2 regions of the Mycobacterium sp. Aquia_216 genome follow, and region 2 is predicted to be linked to the other one. Evidence: predicted binding sites of a transcription regulator. Region 2 holds the regulator's gene; the other holds the start of a gene.
What was found. The regulator LexA, encoded in region 2, represses DNA repair genes until DNA is damaged. The targets are predictions, from matches to a motif close to CGAACANNTGTTCG.

Region 1 (3,413 bases), 1.0 Mb from region 2:
TGAGCCGGGGCAGGGTAGCCATCTGCGCGCGCGACTCCACCTGGAACACCCCGACGGAATCGGCGCGCTGCAGCATCTCGTACACCGCGGGCTCGGAGAGGTCCAGTTTGGCCAGGTCCACCTCGATGCCTTTGTGTTCGGCCACCAGATCTTTCGCGTAGTGCAGCGCCGAGAGCATGCCCAGCCCGAGCAGGTCGAACTTCACCAAACCGATGGCCGCACAATCGTCTTTGTCCCATTGCAGGACGCTGCGGTTCTCCATCCGCGCCCACTCCACCGGGCAGACGTCGGCGATCGGGCGATCACAGATCACCATGCCGCCGGAATGAATGCCCATGTGCCGCGGCAGATTCCGGATCTGGGTGGCCAGTTCGATCACCTGCTCGGGAATACCGTCGAGGTCCGGCGCTGGGTCATTGGAGTCGGGGCCATGCCCGTTCCAGTGGCTGATCTGCTTGCTCCAGGCGTCCTGCTGGCCCTGCGAAAAGCCCAAGGCACGGGCCATGTCGCGCACCGCAATTCGCCCGCGGTAGGTGATGACGTTGGCGACCTGGGCAGCGTAATCCCGGCCGTATTTGCGGTAGACGTACTGGATGACCTTTTCGCGCTGATCCGACTCGATGTCCATGTCGATGTCGGGCGGCCCATCGCGGGCGGGCGACAAGAAGCGCTCGAACAACAGCTCGTTGACCACCGGATCGACGGCGGTGACGCCCAGGGCGTAACAGACCGCGGAGTTGGCCGCCGATCCCCTGCCCTGGCACAGGATGTTGTTCTCCCGGCAGAACCGGGCTATATCGTGCACCACCAGGAAGTAGCCCGGAAACGTCAGTTGAGCAATGACTTTCAGCTCATGCTCGATCTGGGAGTACGCACGCGGCGCGGCCTCGGGGAGGCCGTAGCGGTCGCGCGCTCCGGCCATCACCAACTGCCGCAACCAGCTGTCCTCGGTATACCCGGCGGGCACGTCGAACGGCGGCAGCTGCGGCGCGATGAGTGCCAGCCCGAACGCGCACTGCTCGCCGAGTTCGGCGGCGGCGGTCACCACCTCGGGCCGCTGCGCGAACAGCCGGGCCATCTCCGCACCGGACCGCAGGTGCGAGCCGCCCAGCGGGGCCAGCCATCCGGCGGCCGAGTCCAGCGACTGCCGGGCCCGGATCGCGCCCATCGCCATGGCCAGCCTGCGGCGCGACGGATGGGCGAAATGCGCTCCGGTGGTGGCGACGACGCCGACCCCGAACCGCGGTGCCAGGGCGGCCAGTGTCGCATTGCGCTCGTCGTCGAGGGGCTGGCCGTGATGAGTCAACTCGATGCTGACCCGATGCGCCCCGAAGCGGTCCACCAGATCGGCCAGCGCCTGCGCCGCCGCGTCCGGACCGCCGTCGGAAAGCGCCTGGCGCACACTGCCTTTACGGCATCCCGTCAGGATGTGCCAATGCCCGTCCGCGGCTTCGGTCAACGTGTCGATGTCGAGGCGCAGCTTGCCTTTCTCACCGCCGGCCAGATGTGCGGCGGCCAGCTGCCGCGACAGCCGACGGTAACCCTCCGGGCCGCGGGCCAGCACCAGCAGGTGCGGGCCGGGCGGGTCCGGCTTCTCGGTACGAGCCCCCGAAACCGACGAGGCGCCCAGCGACAACTCGGCGCCGAACACGGTACGCACGTCGAGTTCGGCGGCCGCCTCGGCGAACCGCACCGCCCCGTACAGACCGTTGTGGTCGGTCAGCGCCAGCGCCCGCAGATCCAGCCGGGCGGCCTCCTCGACCAGCTCCTCGGGCGTGCTGGCCCCGTCCAGGAAGCTGTACGCCGAATGCGCGTGCAGCTCGGCATACGGAACGGCAGCAGCGGCGGACGAGCGAGTGCTCCCGGGTTCTCGCGGCGGCGTGTACGTCCCGCGTTTGCGTGACAGCGGACCGTCTTCCGCCGGGCCGGAAGGGGTGGGTGCGCCGGCATGACGCGGCTTGCCGTCGAGCACCCGCTCCATTTCCGCCCAACTCGGCGGCCCGTTGAACCAACCCACTCGTACAGTCTATCGAATGTATGTTCGATTTCGTGCACGGTTGTTAAAGCAGTTGTTAAACGGGGCTTCAACTTCTAAACACAGTCTTAACGGACTTGGATCTACCGCGATGGGGGCGCCGCGACAGATACTGGTACGGGGCAACTAGGGCGGGGTATGAAAATGGTACAACTGACAACGGCTTTGGATACGGGCTTTCGCACGGCCGCGGACCCCGACCGGCAGGCGAGCATGGCGACCGGCGCCGTCGCCATCGTCGACGGCGCCGTACCCAATCTGGAGCAGCTCAAAGCGCTTCTCGCGGAACGAATTCAGTCGATACCGCGATGCACCCAGGTATTGCGAACGCACCCGCTGCGCGGCACCCAGCAATGGATTGACGATCCGGGCTTCGACCTCTCCCATCACCTGCGCCGAGTCGCGGTTCCCCGCCCGGGCGATGAAGCCGACCTGTCGCGGGCGATCGCCTACGCCCTAGAGCGACCCCTCGAGTTGGACCGCCCGCTGTGGGAGTGCTGGCTCATCGAAGGCCTGAAGGGCAAGTGGGCGATCTTGATGAAGGTCCACCACCACCTCGCCGACGCCACTCCCGCGGCCCACCTCCTCACCAGGCTCTGCGACGACGCCGACAGTGAGATGTTCACCAATCCCCCAGCGCCCAAGCAGGATTCGATGCCAGTCCAGAAGTCGGGCTGGGCAGACGCGCTGCTGCGTGCCTCAGCCGTCGCCGGCACCGTCACGAGCACCATGGCCGGTACGATCTGGTCGGCGGCCCGGCTGTCGTCGACCGGCCCGGCGGTCACCATGCGGCGCTACAGCACGGTGCGCGTCCCCCTTGCCGCCGTCGACGCGGTGTGCGGCAAGTTCCGGGTGACCACCAACGACGTCGCACTCGCCGCCATCACCGAGGGCTTCCGCGCCGTGCTGCTGCACCGCGGCGAACAGCCGCGCGCGGGTTCGCTGCGCACGCTGGAGAAGGCCGACGACATCTCGGGCAAGCTGCCGTACCTGCCCGTCGAGCACGAGGATTCGGTGCAGCGCCTGCGGATTGTGCACAGCAGCCTGAACCAGCCCAAGCACCAGAACACCGGGCCGACCATCACGGAACTGGCCGCCAACTACATGCCATTTGCGCTGTGCGCCAAGGCGCTTCAACTGGTACTGAGCCGGCTTCCGCAGCCGGGCATCGTGACTTTGGCCACAAACGCGCCCGGGCCACGCCACCAGTTGGGGCTGATGGGCGCAACGGTGGAACGCTTGCTGCCGATCCCTCCGACCGCTTCGCAGCTGTCCAGCGGAGTCGCGGTGCTGAGCTACGGCGGCGAGCTGATTTTCGGCATCACCGCCGACTACGACGCCGCACCCGAACTCCAGCAGCTCGCGGCCGGCATCGAAC
Region 2 (3,413 bases):
CCTTGATGACCTTTTCGCGGCTGAACGGCTCCGTGACGCCGCTGCGCTTGACCACGGCCAGGACCGCGGTTTCTACCGTGGTGAAGCGCCGCCCGCACTCCGGGCACGACCGACGCCGCCGAATGGCTTGGCCTTCATCGGTTTCCCGCGAGTCGATCACCCGGGAATCGGGATGGCGGCAGAACGGACAATGCATGACCGCTCCTTCGCTGTGCCGGCATCTCGCGGAACACTCCGAGCGTACCTGGGCACGACCGCGCCGGGCCAATGCAGCCGCGACACGCGTGGTGATACCGGAGGATGAACTGAGGAGCCTTGGCGTAGAGCGGTTTTCGCCATCACCGGCGCGGCGTCAGCCGACCGGCGCGATCAGCGTCTGACCCGCGGCCAGCGCCGGCGAGCTCAGGTTGTTCAGTTCGCGGATACGGTCGGCGACCGCGCGGACCGGGGCTTCCGGGGCCACCCGGTGCGCCACGTCCTGTAGCGATTCGCCCGGCTCGACCTTTACCACGGACAGCCGGTCCGGCACGGGAGCGGCCGCCGCGGCGGAGTCGCCGTTGGCGATCTGACCGAGATTCGCAACCAGGCCCAGCCAGAGGGTGATGATCCCGGCCATCAGGGCCAGACCGATCGTCGTCCCGACCGTCGCCGGGCGCCGGCGGTGCGGCGCGGCCGACATCGCGACGCCGGTGCCCCGGTAGCGCATCGGAGTCCCGGCCGGGCGTGACTGCCCGGCGCGGCGCGACCGCAGTGCGCGTTCCTGGTCATAACGAGGCCGTCCGACCAGCCCGTCGCTCGGGCGCCGCACGTTGTTGGTCCGCGGTGAGACTGTGTGCATGAGCGTCATGTGCGTTCCTCCGGTCAACTAATCCTCGCTCGTGCGTTCGACCCTATCGCTCGTGTGTTCGAAATCCGAACATTTGAGCGAAGCGTGTCGCACGAGCAAAACGCTAGACCATGCCACCGACAACTTGTCCCGGTCGCTATCGATGCCATAAAGCACAAGTACCCGGTCTTTTCGAGAGTTACACCATTGTTATTCGCAGAGTGCCGCGAATCACTTCTCCGGGCCGCCCCAGGTGCGACACGCCAGTCGAACACATGTTTGATTCTTGGATTCAGGCGGGCTACATTCAGTGCCATGAGCGACAGCAACGACACCTCAGCAGCCGGACCGGACGGCCGGTTGCACGCCGTGGATTCATCGCTTACCCAGCGGCAACGCACCATCTTGAACGTCATCCGCGAGTCGGTGACCACCCGCGGATACCCGCCGAGCATCAGGGAGATCGGCGACGCGGTCGGCCTGACGTCGACATCCTCGGTGGCTCACCAATTGCGCACCCTCGAGCGCAAGGGATTCCTGCGCCGCGACCCGAACCGTCCCCGGGCCGTCGACGTCCGCGGCGCCGACGAAATGGTGGTGGCAGCGCCGGCCACCGAGGTCGCCGGGTCCGACGCCTTGCCGGAACCCACGTACGTCCCCGTGCTTGGGCGCATCGCGGCCGGTGGACCGATCCTGGCCGAAGAAGCCGTCGAGGATGTCTTCCCGCTCCCCCGCGAGCTGGTCGGCGAGGGCACGCTGTTTCTGCTCAAGGTGGTCGGCGACTCGATGGTCGAGGCGGCGATCTGCGACGGCGACTGGGTGGTGGTGCGGCAGCAGAACGTCGCCGACAATGGCGACATCGTCGCGGCCATGCTCGACGGTGAGGCCACCGTCAAGACGTTCAAACGCGCGGGCGGTCAGGTCTGGCTGATGCCGCACAACCCCGCGTTCGATCCCATCCCGGGCAATGAGGCGACCGTGCTCGGCAAGGTCGTCACGGTGATCCGCAAGGTATAGCGCCGAGCGGACCGGCGTTCAGTCTGCCTTGATGAAGCCGTTGACCAGCGCGGCTTCCTCGCTGGAGAACCAGATTTCGGCCAGCGTGTCGTGGTAGAGGTCGCTATCCGGCGTGTAGTACAAACCGAAGCGGGGGCTGGCCTTGATCGGATAGCCGTCGGGCATCTGGTACGGGTCCTCTAACGGCAAATGGATCGTCGGACGGCCGGATTGCCCTAGTGCGCCGATAGCCGCGGCCGGCGCGAGGTCCGCCTCGTCATCGGTGTCCGCTGCGGCGTGGCGCCCTCCGCCTCTCGGTGCGGCCCCGGACGCGACGCCGAGCGCAGCCGCCAGGCCGGATGCGGCCCCACCCGCGGCGGCAGCACCGGACGCGGCCGCAGCACCCGATGCGGCGTCGCTCGCGGCAGCGAGATCGGGCGGCGTGTGCGGCACGGCGACGTCGGGATAGGCCGCCTCCTCATCGTCGGCTCCGGGGTAACCCGCGTCCGCGTACGCGGCATCCTCGTCGGCGTAATCCAGATAACCGGCCTCGTCGGCGACGGCAGCGTCCGGGTAGGCGGCTTCCGGGCCGGCGGCATCGGTGTAGTCGGCATCGGTGTAGGCGGCATCGGCAAGGGCATCCGGATAACCGGGCACGTCGGCCTCGTCGCGGTAGCCGGCCTGCGGGAGCTCGTCGCCGTACCCGGCCTCGATCAGATCTTCCGCCGACACCACCGGGATGGAATCGGTGTCGACCGAGTCGGGATCCCGCTCGTCGACCCCTAGCTGATCCCACTCCTCCTCGGAAACGGATGCCCGGTGGTCGTACCCCTCGTCGTCGGCCAGCTCGGCGGTTTCGGGTGCGTGCGGCCATCTGGCTCGCGGCACCTCGTTGGCCTCGTGGTGCTCCGGTGCGTTCAGGTCGCTGAATGACAGGTGCTCGGTGGAGGCCTCGGCGTAATCGGGCCCCCAGCGCGGCTCGCCCGTGTCGTCGTAGCCGCCGACATCGACGTCGCGCTCGATGTCGTAGGGCGCCGTCTTACGGCCGGCGCGATGCCGGCGCCACCGCACCGCCACAAACACCGCGAGCAGCACCAAAACCAGCAGCGGGACCAGGGCGAACACGTACCACCAGCTCCAGGTGAACCACTTCTTGGCGTGCGGAGGCATCGCCGTGCTGCTCGGCTGGTTCTGGCCCGACACCTGCAAGCCGGACAACAGCGGGGCCAGGTTGGCCGGGTCGGTGGAGAAGGTGTTCTTTGCCCGATTCCACGAGATCTTGCCGCCGGTGAACTTCTGCGAGATCACGTCGCCGTCGACGGTCTGGTCGCCGAGCGGCGCGCCGAGCTTTCCGGTGGCGCCGCGCAGCTTGTCCCAGGCAGCCTTCATCGCGCCGCGTACGACGAACGCGCCGTGATCTGAGGTCCAGAAGATCACCGGCTTGTCGGCCGCCGAGAACGTGGCGATCCGGCTGTTGGGACTGACGCCGCCGTCGGACTCGTTGGCGGTCGGGAAGCCCAGGTCACTGCTGACCGGGCCACCCAGCGACTCGTACTTCGTCAGAATGTCGCTTTCGATCGCGGCCGCACCG

Region 1: a site for LexA is predicted at 2,031-2,044, ahead of OK015_RS07200 (error-prone DNA polymerase). Genes of this name have one in related genera too.

The regions. Positions count from the first base shown of each region.
Region 1 is NZ_CP113529.1:1,482,006-1,485,418, reverse strand. It holds gene OK015_RS07200 (error-prone DNA polymerase) at 1-2,017, opposite strand, end outside; gene OK015_RS07195 (wax ester/triacylglycerol synthase family O-acyltransferase) at 2,180-3,413, shown strand, end outside.
Region 2 is NZ_CP113529.1:2,490,951-2,494,363, reverse strand. It holds gene nrdR (transcriptional regulator NrdR) at 1-196, opposite strand, end outside; gene OK015_RS11630 (LysM peptidoglycan-binding domain-containing protein) at 353-847, opposite strand; gene lexA (transcriptional repressor LexA) at 1,142-1,843, shown strand; gene OK015_RS11620 (LGFP repeat-containing protein) at 1,862-3,413, opposite strand, start outside.